DNA from 4 places in the Janthinobacterium sp. BJB301 genome. Region 1 is predicted to be linked to each of the others. Evidence: predicted binding sites of a transcription regulator. Region 1 holds the regulator's gene; each other region holds the start of a gene.
The links. The regulator FNR, encoded in region 1, switches genes on or off when oxygen is low (the NO sensors DNR and NnrR bind a similar motif). The targets are predictions, from matches to a motif close to TTGATNNNNATCAA.
Positions count from the first base shown of each region.

Region 2: paaA (1,2-phenylacetyl-CoA epoxidase subunit PaaA) is a predicted target of FNR. The motif match lies at 1,671-1,684, and genes of this name have one in related genera.
Region 3: CSQ91_RS17680 (KamA family radical SAM protein) is a predicted target of FNR. The motif match lies at 2,496-2,509, and genes of this name have one in related genera.
Region 4: CSQ91_RS13915 (universal stress protein) is a predicted target of FNR. The motif match lies at 2,005-2,018, and genes of this name have one in related genera.

Region 1 is NZ_PDZJ01000004.1:60,886-65,060, reverse strand. Features, by position in the region: gene CSQ91_RS22330 (response regulator) at 1-1,135, opposite strand, end outside; gene fnr (fumarate/nitrate reduction transcriptional regulator Fnr) at 1,385-2,143, shown strand; gene CSQ91_RS22320 (FixH family protein) at 2,147-2,671, opposite strand; gene ccoG (cytochrome c oxidase accessory protein CcoG) at 2,774-4,156, opposite strand; gene ccoP (cytochrome-c oxidase, cbb3-type subunit III) at 4,159-4,175, opposite strand, start outside.
Region 2 is NZ_PDZJ01000002.1:955,264-959,438, reverse strand. Features, by position in the region: gene CSQ91_RS17620 (M14 family metallopeptidase) at 1-58, opposite strand, end outside; gene CSQ91_RS17615 (hypothetical protein) at 200-460, shown strand; gene paaX (phenylacetic acid degradation operon negative regulatory protein PaaX) at 572-1,501, opposite strand; gene paaA (1,2-phenylacetyl-CoA epoxidase subunit PaaA) at 1,769-2,758, shown strand; gene paaB (1,2-phenylacetyl-CoA epoxidase subunit PaaB) at 2,787-3,071, shown strand; gene paaC (1,2-phenylacetyl-CoA epoxidase subunit PaaC) at 3,086-3,838, shown strand; gene paaD (1,2-phenylacetyl-CoA epoxidase subunit PaaD) at 3,838-4,175, shown strand, end outside.
Region 3 is NZ_PDZJ01000002.1:972,581-976,755, forward strand. Features, by position in the region: gene CSQ91_RS17675 (MFS transporter) at 1-988, opposite strand, end outside; gene CSQ91_RS17680 (KamA family radical SAM protein) at 991-2,355, opposite strand; gene CSQ91_RS17685 (cache domain-containing protein) at 2,638-3,096, shown strand; gene CSQ91_RS17690 (methyl-accepting chemotaxis protein) at 3,165-4,175, shown strand, end outside.
Region 4 is NZ_PDZJ01000002.1:126,109-130,283, forward strand. Features, by position in the region: gene CSQ91_RS13905 (chemotaxis protein CheA) at 1-755, opposite strand, end outside; gene CSQ91_RS13910 (protein phosphatase CheZ) at 755-1,621, opposite strand; gene CSQ91_RS13915 (universal stress protein) at 2,100-2,567, shown strand; gene CSQ91_RS13920 (response regulator) at 2,723-3,367, shown strand; gene CSQ91_RS13925 (Crp/Fnr family transcriptional regulator) at 3,708-4,175, shown strand, end outside.

The DNA of each region.
Region 1 (4,175 bases):
CCGCCTCGGCCCGGTCGCGTTCCTGCTCCAGCTCCGCCGCGCGCGCTTCGAGTTCCTGCTGAAGGCGGTCGCGTTCGCTCATCAGGCCGTTGAACGCTTCCGTCAGTTCGCCGATCTCGTCGCGCTGCTGTACCGGCACGGGGGTGAAACGGCTGCCGCTGGTGCGCAGGGCCAGCAGGGTGTCGCGCAGGCGCACCAGCGGCGACAGCAGGCGTACGGTGACCAAGCCCAGAACAAAGGCGGCCAGCAGCGAAGCGAGGATGCTCCACAGCACCAGCCGGTACAGTACGCCATCGAACGGTTCGAAGGCATCCTCGACGGGCAGCGAGGCGGCCAGCAGCCAGTTCACGGATTTCAGGCGCTTGAAGCTGTTGACGGCCGTGATGCCGCGGCTGTTGGTGCTGACCATGCTGCCTTCGCCATCCTCCTTCAGCAGCTGGGTGGTCGTCAGGTTGGCGTTCGGCTTGCGCGGCTGCAGCAAACGGCTGGTATCGGGGTGCAGCACGTAGCGCGGCACGGCGCCGCGCGTGAGGATGAAGTAATAGCCGCTCTTGCCGATCTTTTCCGAGCGCAGGCGGCCCAGCAGATTGTCCTTGTACAGGCGCAGCACGCCGATCACCACGCCGGCCACCTGGCCATCGGCGGCCAGCACGGGCGCCACCATCTGCACGATGGGCATGCCGCTCGACTTGCCCAGCATCGGCTCGGTAATCATGGGCTGGCGCGTGCGCAGGACGGTCTGGAAATACTCGCGCTCGGCGACGTTGATGCCGGCGCGCCCCGTCACTTCCGGCATGTCGGCCACGATGGCGCCATGCGCGTCGAGCACCAGCACGTCGTCGAACAGCACCAGCATCGAGCGGCGCGCATAGTATTCGCGCAGTTTGGCGGGCTGGGCGATCAGTTCCGGCGGCTGCTGCCTGGCCGTCAGGGTGACAATCTGCAGCAGCATGCCCAGCTTGTCGTCGAGCTCGGCAGCGGTGCGGCTGATCAGCGATGACTGCTGGCTCAGCAGTACTCGGGTGAAGTCGTCGCGCATGTGCTGCACCTGGATCATGGTGACCAGCGCGATCATGGCGATCGAGGTCAGGCTGGTGGCCAGCGCGACTTTTGCTTTAATGCCGAGAGGCTTCATGATTTCCTTTTCAGTGCCGGGCGGCACAGGCGGCAGATAATGCTGTCAGGAATTTTCCTATCAATACCCCAGCTTGGCAAGCGCCGCCGCGCAAATTGCCCGCCCCGTATGGGCTTTTGACGATGTTGCCATATAATTAAAGGCTGGACGTCGTTTATTCGCCGAATTTACGGTGAAATTGGCATACGGCAACCCTGTATGCAGCTGTATGCAGTAAACTTGTTGTTGCATTTTCTAAAAGGTACCGACATGACTGAAGCGCTACTCACTCCCACCTTGCCCACCGTGAACGTGGAGGCGTTGCGTGCACGATGCTCGACCTGCAGCATGCATCAATTGTGCCTGCCGATGGGCCTCGATGTGGGCGACATGGATAGGCTGGACCAGATCATCGGCCGCCGCCGCAAGATCGTGCGTGGGGCCTCGCTGTTCCGCATCGGCGACTCGTTCCAGAATCTGTACGCGATCCGCCTCGGGCACTTCAAGACCTACCAGATCAATCCGGGTGGCGAAGAGCAGGTGACGGGTTTCCAGATGGCCGGTGAACTGCTGGGCATGGATGCCATCAGCGCCGACCGCCACCACTGTAATGCGGTGGCGCTGGAAGACAGTGAAGTGTGTGAAATTCCGTTTTCCAGCCTGGAACAATTGCTGGGCAATATGCCGACCCTGCTGCGTCATTTCCACCGCATGATGAGCCAGGAAATCACGCGCGAGCAAAGCGTCATGCTATTGCTGGGCAATATGCAGGCGACTCAGCGTTTTGCCGCCTTCATCGTCAACCTGGCGTCGCGCTATGAAGCACGCGGCTATTCGGGCAGCAATTTCCAGTTGCGCATGTCGCGTGAGGAAATCGGTAACTATCTGGGCCTGACCATCGAAAGCGTCAGCCGCTTATTGTCGAAATTCAAGAAGGAAGGCTGGCTGCGCGTCTCGAACCGCGAGATCGAAATCCTGCAGCCGGCCAAGTTGAAAGCCATTACGGCCGGCACGGACGTCTGCAAATAAGACTTACAGTTCCTCGTCCGCATGTAGCGCGATGCTGCGTTGCAGGGGCCAGGTCCAGATGCCGGACAGGCGCCACTCGCGTTTGTCGTTTTCCACCAGCACTTGCCAGCGGCTGCGTTCGAGCATCGGCAGTGCTACGGAAAAATTGCCGGCCGCATCGGGCTGCACCAGCAGCTTGATATCCTTTTCCGGCAGGGTCGCATGCGCCAGGTGCAGCAGCAAAGGCGCCTGATAGGCCTTGCCGAAGCTGTGCACGGAACCACTGAGGCGCGCTGCAGCCACGTCATATGACAGGCGCGTATCCATGGCCAGGTCGCTGGCGATCGTGTCGCGCTTCAAATCCTGGTTGATCGCCTTGCCCTGCTTGTAATAATCGCCCACCACCAGCGCATCGGGCTGCGTAAACGCGATATAGCCCATGAAGCTGCCGACGACCACGGACAGGCCGGGACCGATCATCAGCAGCCATGGCCAGCGATGCTTGTACCACGGTGCAACGGGTGCTTGCAGTTTCAGACTGTCGGACATGATATTTCTCCTGTTTAATCAGCCAGTCCCCGCATGGGGACCGGCCTTCCTGCAACTTCGTGGCGGCGGCGAGGGCACCCGGTCCCCGTCCGCCTTTCCTTGTTAACGTGGCACGATGAATACCGCGCTTTCACGCACATGCAGCGATGGATCGTCCAGCGATTGCAATTCGATCGCAATCTTGTTTGAGCCCTTCTCGCCGACGCCGTGCGGCACGCGCAGGCGGATCGGCCAGCCCAGCGTTTCCGTCGGCTGCAAGGTCACTTCTTCGCGCGTCAGCAAGGTCAGGCCCGGCAAGCCGGAAGCGCTGATTTTAAAATGCTGGCTTTGCTCGGACGTATTCATGATCTGCAGGCGGTAGACGTTTTCGATCATGCCGTCCTCCACTTCGCGTCCCATCGAACCGCGGTCGCGGATCACGTCCATTTTCAGGGGCGTGCGCAGGGCCAGCGAGGTACACACGGCGATGATGATCAGGGCCAGGATGGAAGTGTAGATCAAGACGCGCGGGCGCATGGCGCGCTGGCGTATCTGCTTCGAATTGAAGTTGTTTTCCATCGCATGGTCGGTGCTGTAGCGTATCAGGCCACGCGGCCGCTCGACCTTGTCCATCACGCTGTTGCAGGCATCGACGCAGGCGGCGCAGCCGATGCATTCATACTGCAGGCCGTTGCGGATATCGATGCCGGTCGGACACACCTGCACGCACAGGGTACAGTCGATGCAATCGCCCAGCTTGTCGTTGTTGCCGGCCTTCTTGCTCATGGCGCCACGCGGTTCGCCGCGCTTGGCATCGTAGGTGATGATCAGCGTGTCCTGGTCGAACATGGCGCTCTGGAAGCGCGCGTAGGGGCACATGTATTTGCACACCTGCTCGCGCAGCCAGCCCGCGTTGCCGTAGGTTGCCAGGCTGTAGAACAAGACCCAGAACCATTCCCAGGGACCGAAATTGAGGGTGGTGACCGACTGCGCCAGTTCCTTGATCGGCGTGAAGTAGCCGACAAAGGTAAAGCCCGTCCACAGGGCGATGGCGCCCCATACCAGGTGCTTGGCCGTCTTCTTGAAGGCCTTGCGCACGGAAGGGCCCTGCTTGTCGAGGGCCATGCGCGCGCTGCGCGTGCCCTCGATGCGGCGTTCGACCCACAGGAAAATTTCCGTGTATACCGTTTGCGGGCAGGAGAACCCGCACCACACCCGCCCGGCAATGGCCGTGACGAGGAACAACAAATACGCACAGATGATCAGCAGGGCCGCCAGATAGATGAAATCCTGGGGCCACAGCACGACGCCGAAAATGTAGAACTTGCGCGTGGTCAAATCGAACAGCAGGGCTTGCCTGCCATTCCAGGTCAACCACGGCAAGCCGTAGAACGCCAGCTGGGTAAGCCATACGCATACCCATCGCCAGGTAGCGTAGCGTCCTTTGGCCTCGCGAGGGTAGATTTGCTCGCGGGCCGCATACATCTTGATGACTTGAGGTTCCATTTTTACTTTGCGGGTGCCT
Region 2 (4,175 bases), on a different contig from region 1:
CGGCGCGCAGCACCTCGATCGCGCCGGCGTCGAATTGCTGGCTGATTTTAATGGTCATGAGTGTTCCTGATAAAAACGTATGGGTTTTGCATCGTGTGCAATGGCGCGATGATACCTGTTTTGCGGTGGTCTTTGTGCTGGCGCAAACGACAACGGACGCGCTTTGCTAACGTGATAGCTCCAATACGGGGAGAGCATCATGGATGACAACGGCAAACACATACGCGAACTGGAAAAGAAAGTCAGCGCCCTCAGCGATGCCCTGGCGCACCTGGGCAAGGGTACGACCTTGCAGGAATTGCTGCGCATCATACGTTTCCCCGGCTATACCACGCCGGCCGAATTCACCTTCAATGCCGCCATCCTCGACACCATGCTGGTGCAGGCTAATGCGCTGGAAAAGCTGGGGCAGGATTTGCTGGCGGGGGCCAAGCAGGTCGTCGCCATGAACAAGCAGTGAACGCAGTAGTGAGCAAATCCTGAACGCCTGAAAAATGGCCAGGGCAAGGCGCAGGGCCGCAGGCAGTACGAACGTACGCCCAGGCCCTGCAACGCCGCCATGGACGTTTTGTCAGGTGTTCAGTCCGCCGAAACGTTCAAAAAACCATGGCTCCACGTCCGGCGTCTGCTCATCCTCGCGGCGCAGGGTGGCCAGGATATGTTCCTCTGCCGCCGCGTAGGTAAGGCGGTAGAGGTCGCGCGCCAGCGCATAGGCTTGCGTGCCGGGCCACGGCTCGGGCAGCAGTTCGACGGGCAGTTGCGGGTCGTGCAACTGCACACGGCGGTAGGCGTGCGTCAGCAGTGAGCGGATGACGAACGCTTGCTCCGCATCGAACACGGGCGCTTCTTGCAGCAGGATCAGCAGCGGCTGGAAGCTGGCGATGAATTTTTCGTAGCCAGCCATCACTTCCGACAAGTCCCAGCAGTCGCCCACCATGTCGCGCAGCGGGCGCGTGCTGACACACGGCAACTCTGTTGTGTGGCAGACATACAACTTGCCCTGCACCTCATTGCGAACGAGGATATCTTCCAATGCTTCCGTATTGCTGGCAGGGTGGCCAAAGATACCCGGTGAAATCAGGCCATAGCCGGCCCACAATAATTCCTTGCGCAGCGCCCCCCGCTCGGCAGCGCCGATGCTGCCGGCCGGCCCGATCACCAGGGTCCAGCTGCCATCCCAGTGCACGACCAGCGGTGCATAGATGCGGCGATAGGCGCGTTCGAAGCGGGCCAGCGCCTCCGGGCGTATCGTATAGGCGCTGCGGCGGCCATCGCGCTGCGAGCTGAGCCAGCCTTCCTGCGCCAGGCGGAACACGCTGGTACGCAATAAACGGTCGTTGACGCCGAATGGCGCCAGCAGTTCGATCAGGCTGCCCAGCCAGATGGCGCCGCCGCGCGGCACGATGGCGTCGCCAAAGATGGTCATCACCAGGGACTTCGAGCGCGGTGGGTCGCTTTCCAGGAAATCGGCTATCCATGCCGTGCAGCGGGTGTTCTTCATGTGGTTCCGGTCTGGCCGTGTTGCGGTCGAATCAATAAAAGCAGCAGTTTACTTGGCTGCGCGGGTAGCGCGGCAATAATTTGCCGGAAGCGCTGGTGGCGCTCTGTAGTGTTTTCTCATCAGCAATATCATACGCACAAAAAAGCTGCACAAGATACGAATTTTTAAAATGATTCATATCAAGTGTATGCAAATCGTTTTTTGTATCGTATTATCTGTTCATCGCACCGCGTTGCTGCGCAAAATCAAAGACATGGGAGACAGATCATGTACGCACAAATGGTTGAAACCGGCCTCAAGAACGTCCGTTCCCTCGACGACATGGGTCAAGAAGAGCGCGCTTTTCAGGCACGCATCGACGAAGGCATCAAGATCGAGGCCAAGGACTGGATGCCGGACGCCTACCGCAAGACCCTGATCCGCCAGATTTCGCAGCACGCGCACTCGGAAATCGTCGGCCAATTGCCCGAAGGTAACTGGGTCACGCGTGCGCCGACCCTGAAACGCAAGTCCATCCTGCTGGCCAAGATTCAGGACGAAGCGGGCCACGGCCTGTACCTGTACAGCGCCGCGGAAACCCTGGGCGTGTCGCGCGACGACTTGCTGGCCGCCTTGCACTCGGGCAAAGCCAAGTATTCCAGCATCTTTAATTATCCGACCCTGTCGTGGGCCGACATGGGCGCCATCGGCTGGCTGGTCGACGGTTCCGCCATCATCAACCAGATTCCCCTGTGCCGCTGCTCGTATGGGCCGTATGCGCGCGCCATGATCCGCGTCTGCAAGGAAGAATCGTTCCATGCGCGCCAGGGCTACGACATCATGATGTCGCTGTGCAAGGGTACGCCGGCGCAGAAAGCCATGGCGCAGGATGCGCTGAACCGCTGGTGGTGGCCATCGCTGATGATGTTCGGCCCGTCCGACGCCGCCTCCGTCAACAGCGCCCAATCGGCGCAATGGCGCATCAAGCTGTTCTCGAACGATGAATTGCGCCAGCGCATGGTCGACCAGACCGTGCCGCAAATCGAATACCTGGGCTTGACCGTGCCCGATCCCGACCTGAAATTCAATGCGGAAACGGGCCACTATGAATTCGGCGAGATCGACTGGTCCGAGTTCAACAATGTCCTGAAGGGCAATGGCCCATGCAACCGCGAACGCTTGCAAACGCGCGTGAAAGCGTATGAAGACGGCGAATGGTTCCGCGATGCCTTGGTCGCGTATGCAGACAAGCAAGCTGCTGACAAAGCGGCGGCGTAAATACATAAGACAGATAGGGGATAGCAACATGAGCAAAGAATGGCCTTTGTGGGAAGTTTTCATCCGCAGCCAGCACGGCCTGGCGCACAAGCATGTGGGCAGCCTGCACGCTTCCGACGCCACCATGGCGGTCAACCATGCGCGCGACGTCTACACGCGCCGCAATGAAGGCGTGAGCATCTGGGTAGTGCGCGCGGCCGATATCGTCGCCAGCAGCCCCGGCGACAAGGGCGCCCTGTTCGAGCCGTCGAACAGCAAGGTGTACCGCCATCCCACCTTCTTCCCGATGCCGGAAGAAGTCAAGAACCTGTGATGGGAGCGCCTGCAATGGATGACAAGGTCAATTACCTCCTGCGCCTGGGCGACAACGCCCTGATCCTCAGCCAGCAGTTGTCGCAGCTGTGCGGCAAGGGCCCTGCGCTGGAAGAGGACATGGCGCTGACCAACGTGGCGCTGGACTTGCTGGGCCAGACGCGCTTGTGGTTCAGCTACGCGGCCGAACTGGAAAACGCGGGCCGCGACGAGGACGACATCGCCTTCCTGCGCGACGCCCACGATTTCAAGAACTGCCTGCTGGTCGAACAGCCGAACGGTAACTATGCCGACACCATGATGCGCCAGTTCTTCTTCGACAGCTGGCACTACTTCCAGCTGCTGGAACTGACGAAATCGACGGATGCGCGCATCGTCGAAGTGGCGCAAAAGTCGATCAAGGAAGTCACGTATCACCTGCGCCGCAGCGGCGATCTTGTCGTGCGCCTCGGCGACGGCACGGCGGACAGCCATGCCAAGACGCAGGCTGCCGCCGACAAGCTGTGGATGTACACGGGCGAGATGTTCAAGTACGACGCCGTCGACCAGGCCATGGTAGCCGCCGGCATCGCGCCGCCATCGGACGTGCTGCGCCGGGCTTTCCTGGAACACGTGGCCGAGATCTTCGCCGAAGCGACGCTTGTCATGCCGGCGCCCGACGCCTGGATGCAAAAGGGCGGCAAGCAGGGCACGCACACGGAGCACCTGGGTTTTATCCTGGCCGAGATGCAGTTCCTGCAGCGCGCCTATCCCGGGGCGGAGTGGTAATGAACACGGCCGCTGGCGCTGCGGCGCTGGACGCCGCCCAGGTCTGGGCCTGGCTCGGCGACGTCGCGGACCCGGAAATCCCCGTCATTTCGGTGGTGGACCTGGGCATCGTGCGCGCCGTCGAAGTCACGGATGGCGACGCATGCATCGTGACGATCACGCCCACGTATTCGGGCTGCCCGGCCATGCAGGTGATCGCCGACGCCGTCACGGATGCCTTGCGCAGCCATGGCGTGGCCAAGGTGACCCTGGTGAACCAGCTGGCGCCCGCCTGGACCACGGACTGGATGAGCGAAGCGGGTAAGGCCAAGCTGAAAGGCTATGGCATCGCCCCGCC
Region 3 (4,175 bases), on a different contig from region 1:
CATACTCGAGCCCTGTCACCGTGCCCAGCAAGGTAAACAGCACGGATAGCAAAGGCAGGCTGGGCAGCACATTGCATGCCATCGCCACTTGCACGGCGACAAACAGGACGATGCCCACGCCCGCCACCTGCATGGGTGCAATACCGCGCCGCCCGGCCCATTCCGTCAGCATGCCCATGCCGATGGCGCCGAAGATGACGGCCGCCATGCCCAGGTACAACAGATATGCCACGCTGTCATCGGACATGCCGCCCACGTCGGCCAGCCAGCGCCCCACCCACAGGCCTTGCACGCCAAAGAACACCGTGTGCGGCAACAGGATCAGCGCGATGGTGCGGCGAAAGGCCCGGTCACGGTAGACACTCCACACGCTGACCTTGTTCATGGCCGCGGCAGGCAGGGGCATGGCCGGCGACAGCAGGCGGATCAGCAAGCCGATGGCCAGCGCCGCCAGCGCCAGGCCCAGGAACACGCCGCGCCAGTCCGTGTAGTGCAGGGCCAGCTTGACGGGCATGGTAGCCGTGGCCGCGCCCAGGCCACCCACGGCGATCAGGTAGCCATGCACGGAAGGCAGACGCGATGGCGCGATGGCGCACGAGATCGCCTTCACGGCCGCCATGAAACAGCCGCCCAGGCCCGCCCCCATCAGGGCGCGCGCCCACATCAGTTCGGTAAAGCTGTGGCCCCGGCTGAACAGCCACACGCCCAGGGCGGCCAGCGCCAGCAGCCACAGTTGCACCGTGCGGGGGCCGTAGCGGTCGAGCGCCATGCCAACTGGCAATTGCACCAGAGCAAAGGCGAGAAAAAAGGCGCTGGTCAGCAGGCCCAGCTGGGCTGGCGTCAGGGCGATGGCGCCCAGTAATTCCGCCGTCAGCACGGCGTTGACGCCGCGCAACAGACACGACAGGTAATGCCCGAGCGCGAACGGCAGGAATACGAGGCAAAACACGGCTACGCCGGAACGGGAAGAGCCGCCGGCGCCGTGCATGCTCAGGCGGCCTGTGCCAGGCGGATGATTTTATGCGGCACGTGCGGCACGGGTTCATCCGTTTCGAAGAAGAATTTCTCCTGGCCAAAGGCTGGCTTCAAATCGTCCATCCACGTCGCTTCCGCATCGAACTTGGCATAAAACGGCCGGCGCACCCAGTCCGGGTTGCGCGCCTGCAAAAATTGCAGGGCAAACAGTTTTTCGCCATGAATGGTGACGATGCCGTCGATGACGATCTTGCCGGGGAAGGCGCTCATGGAAGGCCCGCGCACCGTGCGCGACAGGCCGGACACCATCTGGTAGGCGGCCTGGAAAATCTCGTGCGCCTTCGCCAGGGGCAACTCGAAATAGCCGCGCGGGCCCGTGTCCCGTTCGACAAACATGTAATACGGAATTGCCCCCAGGCGCGTGCCCGTCTGCCACAACTCGGCCCAGCTTGCCGGATCTTCATTGATGTGGCGGATCAGCGGCCCCTGCATGCGCAAGGTGGCACCCGTGGAAACGATGCGTTTCACGGCTTGCTGGGCGATGTCCTGGCGTAACTCGACGGCATGGCTGTAATGGCCCATCACGGCCAGGTTCTTGCCCGCCTTGACGATGCGCTCGAACAGGCGCATCAAGTCATCCGCATCGCGGTCCGAGACAAAGCGCTGCGGCCAATACGCCACCGCCTTGGTGCCGATGCGAATGTTCTGGATGTGTTCCAGGCCCGGCGCCAGCAGCGGCTCCAGGTAGGCGGCCAGTTGCCGCGTATTCATAATCATCGGGTCGCCGCCCGTGATCAGCACGTCCGTCACTTCCGTATGCAGTTGCAGGTAGGCGGCCAGCTCATGCGACTCGCGCGCATCGAACTTCATGTCGTCCATGCCGACGAACTGGGGCCAGCGGAAGCAGAAGGTGCAATACGCGTGGCAGGTCTGTCCCGCGCTGGGAAAAAACAGCACCGTTTGCGCATATTTATGCTGCAAGCCGCGCACGGGCGCATCGTTGACCCGGGGCACGTTGTGCGTCATCTGGCCGGCTGGATGGGGATTCATGCCCAGGCGCAAACCATGCACATAGGCGTCGATGGCCGCCTTGTCGCGCTGCACCAGCACCAGCTCGCGCAAGTGCGCGTACTGCTCGGGCGGCAGCATGTCGCGGTGCGGGAAGACGAGGCGGTAGATGGGGTCGTCCGGGATGTTGTTCCAGTCGATCAACTGATCGAGCACATAGGCATTGGTGCGAAATGGCAAGACGTGCGACACCACTTGCACGGCTTCGCGCTGCTCTTCCGGCAGCCATTCCCACTGCCGCGCCTGTTGAATGGTGTGCCGCGTATACGGCTTGAACTTGGGTGAAAACGGCTCGGTAATGGGTGCGGACACGATCTGCTCCTTGCCTGTAAATAGCGATAACTTTCATGAAACCAGCCCCATATCGGCCAATTCCAGCTTCTTCCTCCCCCATGCCCGGCCAACTCGGCATGCTGTGAAAGTCATCATAGTTCTTGCTGCTTGGAACCAAATTGCTACATATCAACATGAGGTCGATACGTTGCATGCTGCCTACAAGCAACACCGTAGTTTGTTCCATCGCAATTTGATGGAACCGCCGGCGACGTAAATTACGACTTGGCAACACATCCCTCGATACCACAAGGAGCTTTCATGAAACGCTTATTCACGGGTAGCCTGCTGTGCCTGGCATTTGCCGGCGGCAGCGTCAATGCCGCGGTTGAACCAACGGAAAAAGACGCCATCGCCATGGCAGAACGGGGCGCCGCCTTCATGAAGGCGCATGGCAAGGAAGAAATGATGAAGAAAATCACGGCGAAAGACCCGGACTTCGTGCAGGGCTCGCTGTATGTGGACATGCGCGACATCAAGACGGGCATCGTGCTGGCCCACCCCATCAATCCTTCCATCGTGGGCAAGGATTTGACGGATGTGCCTGACGCGAATGGCAAGAAATATCGCCGTGAAATCATCGAGCTGGCGCAAAAGCAGGGCAAGGGCTGGGTCGATTACCAGTACAAGAACCCAACCAGCGGCAAGATCGAACCGAAGACCACGTACATCCTGCGCGTCAACGACGTGGTGCTGGAAGCGGGGATCTACAAGAAATAGGGCAAGGGCGGCGCGCACGAACGCCGCGCGCCGCCTGCGGTTGGAACAGCCATAGCCAGGAGTCAAGCATGCTCAATCGATTACGCATCGGACCAAAATTATTGCTGGCGCCCACCCTGGTCCTGCTGCTGCTGATACTCAGCTCGACCGGCGCCTGGTATGGCATGGTGCGGCAAAATGCCTCACTGGAAAACATGGTACGGGTACGCATCACGCATTTGAAGGCGGCCGCCGACGTACTAGGCGAGGCCAGGCATGTGCACGGCAATATGTACCAGTTGCTGTCGTGGACGAATGGCAGCTTCGCCAAGGCCCGCCTCGATACGCTGGAGCAACAGATCAAGGCGCGCCATGCGGCCATCGGCACCCAGCTGGCCACGCTGCGCGCCACGGCCACGGGCGCCGAACGCACCCTGGTCGATGCGGCCATCACGGCCCTGGCCGGCTATCGCAAGGCGGTGCTGGAAACCATGGAAATGGCGCAGATGGACCAGTCGATCGCCACCAATTCCATGCTCAAGGCGGAAACCCAATTCGTCCAGTTCAATACGCAGCTGACACAACTGTCCGCGCTGGAAACGACGCTCAGCAGCCAGGCCCATGCGACGGCCAGCGCCGAGTTCCGCACCTTGGGCTGGAGCCTGCTGTTGACGGTGCTGCTGTCGATCCTCGTCTCCATCGTGGTGACCATGCTGGTACGGCGCGCCATGCTGGTGGAAATCCGCGGCATTGCCGACGCCGTGCAAGACCTGGCGGCGGGCAAGCTGATGGCCGGCGCGCCCAAGCAAGGCAATGACGAAATCGCCGCCACGTCGCGCGTGCTGGACCAGACCATCGCCCACCTGAACCAGACCTTGCGCACCATCATGGGTGCCGTGCAATCGATCGACACGGCCTCGCGCGAAATTGCCACCGGCAACCTGGATCTGTCGGCGCGCACGGAAATGCAGGCCAGTTCGCTGGAAGAAACGTCGAGCGCCATGGAAACGCTGACGCAAGCCGTGAATGACAACGCCGACAACGCCCAACTGGCCTGCGAGCTGGCGGGGCAAGCATCGACCCTGGCCGTGCAAGGGGGC
Region 4 (4,175 bases), on a different contig from region 1:
AGCAGGGCGTCGAGCTTGACGGCGTCGACGCGGATGCTGTCTTCCTTGACGGGCGCGGCATGGCGCACTTCCGGACGCTCTTCGCGTCGTTCGGCGCCATCCCAATTCTTGGCGGCCGGCTTGGCGGCAGCGGCAGCGGCCGGCGCGGCGGCCACGACGGCAGGGGCAGCGGCGACGGCGGACACCGGCGCGGCAGCGACGCGGCTGCCCTCGGGCACGACGGCGTTATACATGCCTTCCCAGTCCAGGCCATCGGCGCCGGCGGTGGAAACGGCGGCGGCGGGCGCGACCACGGCAACTTCTGCGACCTCGGCAACGACCACGGCCGCTTCCGCCACCACGGCGGCGGCCGGCGCAGGCGCGTCCATGCCCTTGCCTTCGATGGCGTTCGTCAGGATATGTTCCAGCTCTTCCGGCATGGCCGGCAAGCTTTCCGGCGCGGCGCCATTCGCCAGTTCCGTCAGCTGGTCGGCGACGAAACCGGACGCTTGCAGCGCCGCCTCGATGGCGATGGGGGTTACCGGCGCGGCGCCCGTGCGCAAGGCGTCAAACAGGTTTTCCGTCAGATGGCAGGCCGCCACCAGCGCGGGCAAGCCCATGAAGCCGGCACCGCCCTTGATGGTGTGGAAAGAACGAAACACGGCATTCAGTGTTTCCTTGTTGTCAGGATCACGCTCGAGGCGCAATAAGTGCTCTTCAACATTAACCGCAAGATCCATCGCCTCAACGACGAAATCCTTGAGCATATCGTCCATTAGAATCCCAAATCCGCAAGAAGGTCGTCTACATTATCCTGGTCCAGCGCCACCGACGGCACGGACGGGCCCTGCATCAGCGGCACCGGCTTTTGCGCCAGCTTTTCGCGCACCTCGGCCGGCGCGTTGTCGCGCAGCAGCTGAGCCAACTCGTGCTCCACCGTCTTGGTGATGTTGACCACTTTTTTGATCAGCTGGCCCGTGATGTCCTGGAAGTCCTGGGCCATCATGATTTCCAGCAAGCGTGCTTTTTCCGCTTCCGTTGCTTCGGCAACGGCTTGCGCGAACTGGCGTGAATCGCCGGCCAGGGCCTTGAATTCTTCCAGGCTCAGCTTGCCATCGAACAAGGCTGTCCAGCGGCTGTCCATGTCCTTGGCTTTCTTCGACAGCACGTCTTGCGCCGGCATGCCTTCGTCGAGCGTATTCAGGACCTTGTTGGCGGCCTGCTCCGTCAGGGTGGCGACATATTCCAGGCGGTCCTGGGCGTCGACGATCTGCGACGACGCTTCCGTCAATGCCTTGTCGTAGCCCAGTTCGCGCAGCGAGTCGTGCAGCAGGCGCACGATGCCGCCCAGGCGCTCGAACATCGGCTTGTCGGACTGGTCGACCGGATCGGCCGCTTCGCCAGGCGCGTCGGCGCCGGCCACGGGGGCCGCTTCCGCTGCGGCTGGCGCGGCAGCCACCGGCGCCGCTGCGGCTGCCGGTGCGGCGGCACTGGCCGACACGGAGTCGAACAGCGCGTCAAAATCGTCATCCGCGATCACGGCGGGAGCGGGCGCGGCGGCAGGCGCCGGCGTGGCTGCGGCCGCGCTTTGCGCGGATACTTCATCGAATAATGCATCGAAATCATCAGCGGCGTTGGTCATATCCCTGCTTCTCCATAATTTGTCAAAATTCCGCCTGAACTGTGCGTTTTACAGACTGATACCCACAATTTCTCGATTAAGATGATTTGAGGCAATACCGCTGCGATGGTGCGAGTGTAGCAGGGCGCCGCCCTGTTGGTAAATCTCAAAACGCGCTTCCCGGTGCAAAGCTGGCCCACAAGAGCTTTTCCGCCAGGAAATAAGTGTTCCTGCTGTTGTATTTTGAAATACTACCATTGGCGTGCGTGCAAGACCACGCGCCGCACAAGAAATCCTGCCCGCGGGCGCCTGCGCAACAGCGCCATATGGATATCGCTGGGACATCGTTGCACCTTAAACACGATCTTTCTGCCAATGTTGTCTATACTGAAGGTGCAGTAGTATTGACAATTATCAAGTCTTTACATGAATACAATGCTGCCGCCACGTCTACAATAAGAGGCGTTGCGCGCGCTGAGTCATCGCCAAAGGACCTGCCATGTATAAGAAAATTCTGATCGCCACGGACGGCTCCACCGTCTCCAACTTGACGGCCTGCGCCGGCGTTGCCTTTGCCGAACAGATGCACGCCGACATCCTTGCCGTGTACGTGGCACCCGAGTACCAGTACCCGGTGTATATCGAAATCATTCCGCCAAGCTATCCCAGCGAAGAGGAATACCGCATCGCCATGCGCAAGGCGGGCGCCGACCACTGGCAGCCCATCCTCGACGCGGCTGCCAAGCGGGGCCTGCAGGCGACGGGCTTGACGGCCTTTTCCGACAGCCCGGCCCTGAAAATCGTGGAAGTGGCGCAATTGCAGCAATGCGACCTGATCTTCATGGGCTCGCATGGCCGCAGCGGCTGGGGCCAGTTGCTGCTGGGTAGCGTCACCAACAAGGTGCTGTCGCACTCGAAATTGCCCGTGCTCGTGCATAGGCTGATCAAGGAACCCCCGGCAAAATAAGGGGTCACATGGCCACGGAGGCCGCCGTTGCCGGCACAGCAAGAAAAAGGCAAACGTGCGGCCACTTCAGTTAAAATGACAACATTTCTCGTTTCTTAACATTTGATTGTCCGGTAACGGACACAGCAGATTACACGCCACCAGATTGCCCGCCTATGATACGTATTGTGATTGCCGACGACCACACCATCATGCGTGAAGGATTAAAGCGCATCCTTGACGGCGCGCCGGATATCGACATCGTGGGTGAGGCCATCGACGGGTTTGAAGTCCTCAACCACGTGCGCCAGGGCGGCTTCGACCTGCTGCTGCTCGACCTGTCGATGCCGGGCCGCAGCGGCGTCGACCTGATCCGGCAAATCCGCAGCGAGGCGCCCAAGCTGTCCATCCTGATCCTCACCATGCACGAGGAAGAGCAATATGCGGTGCGCGCCATCCGCGCCGGCGCGCAAGGCTATCTGACCAAGGAAAGCGCGGGCACCCAGCTCGTGGGCGCCATCCACAAGGTGGCGTCGGGACGCCCCTACATCAGCGCCGAGGTGGCGGAGCAGCTCGTGCTCAACATCATGATGCCGAATGAAAGCTTGCTGCATAAACAGTTGTCGGACCGCGAGTTCGAAGTCTTTTCCCTGCTGGTGGCCGGCAAATCGATCACGGAAATTGCCAACAACCTGCATCTGAGCGTGAAGACGGTGAGTACGCACAAGACGCGCATCATGCAAAAGATGGGCATGAGTTCCCTATCGGAAATGGTCCAGTATGCCGTCGCGCACCGCCTGCTATCGCCCTTCAAGACGTGATCCTCCTGGCGCGCGCCCGCGCGCCAACTGTAGGAACAATCCTACCTCACCTACCGCAGCTCCTACTGCCATATTCAGCCACTGCTGATATTAATTGCATACGCTTGTTGGCATACTGAAACCAGTCATCAAGTTGCTGGAAAGTTATTTCATCACACAGCAAGTCTTCAGCGAATTGAGCATTACCTGCCTGGACGCGCGCCGCCGACCCTTGCCCGCCCGCCGCCCCGAGCACCCCGTCATTCAACTCTGAACTACCTGTCACCAGGAGATGAACATGCTGTCCACGCAAACGCCCGACACCCGCGCTGCCTCACCGTCGCTGGCCCCCTCCTCCCCGATGGAAGCGGGACGCCAGCGCCAGGGCCGGCTCTGGTCGAACCTGAAGGAGGTGTGCGACCTGCTGCATATCTCCAGCGCCTGCACCATCGCCGCTGACGAACTGCTGTTCCAGCACGTGCAATTCAAGACGGGCCAGCGCGTGCATACCATCGGCCAACCGTTCGACACCCTGTACATCGTCAATTCGGGCTTCCTGAAAACCGTGCTCATCGATGAATTCGGCAATGAGCAGGTACTCAGCTTCCCCATGAAGGGCGACATGCTGGGCGTCGACGGGATCCACTCGCGCCATTACTCCTCGGAAGCGGTGGCCCTGTCCGACTGCGACCTGATCCTGCTGCCGTTCAAGAAGCTGACGGCGCTGGGCAGGGTGCACCTGGAACTGGAAAACGTCATGTATGGCGTGATGAGCCGCGAACTCGTGCGCGAGCAAGCCATGATCGGCATGCTGGGCGCCCTCAGCGCC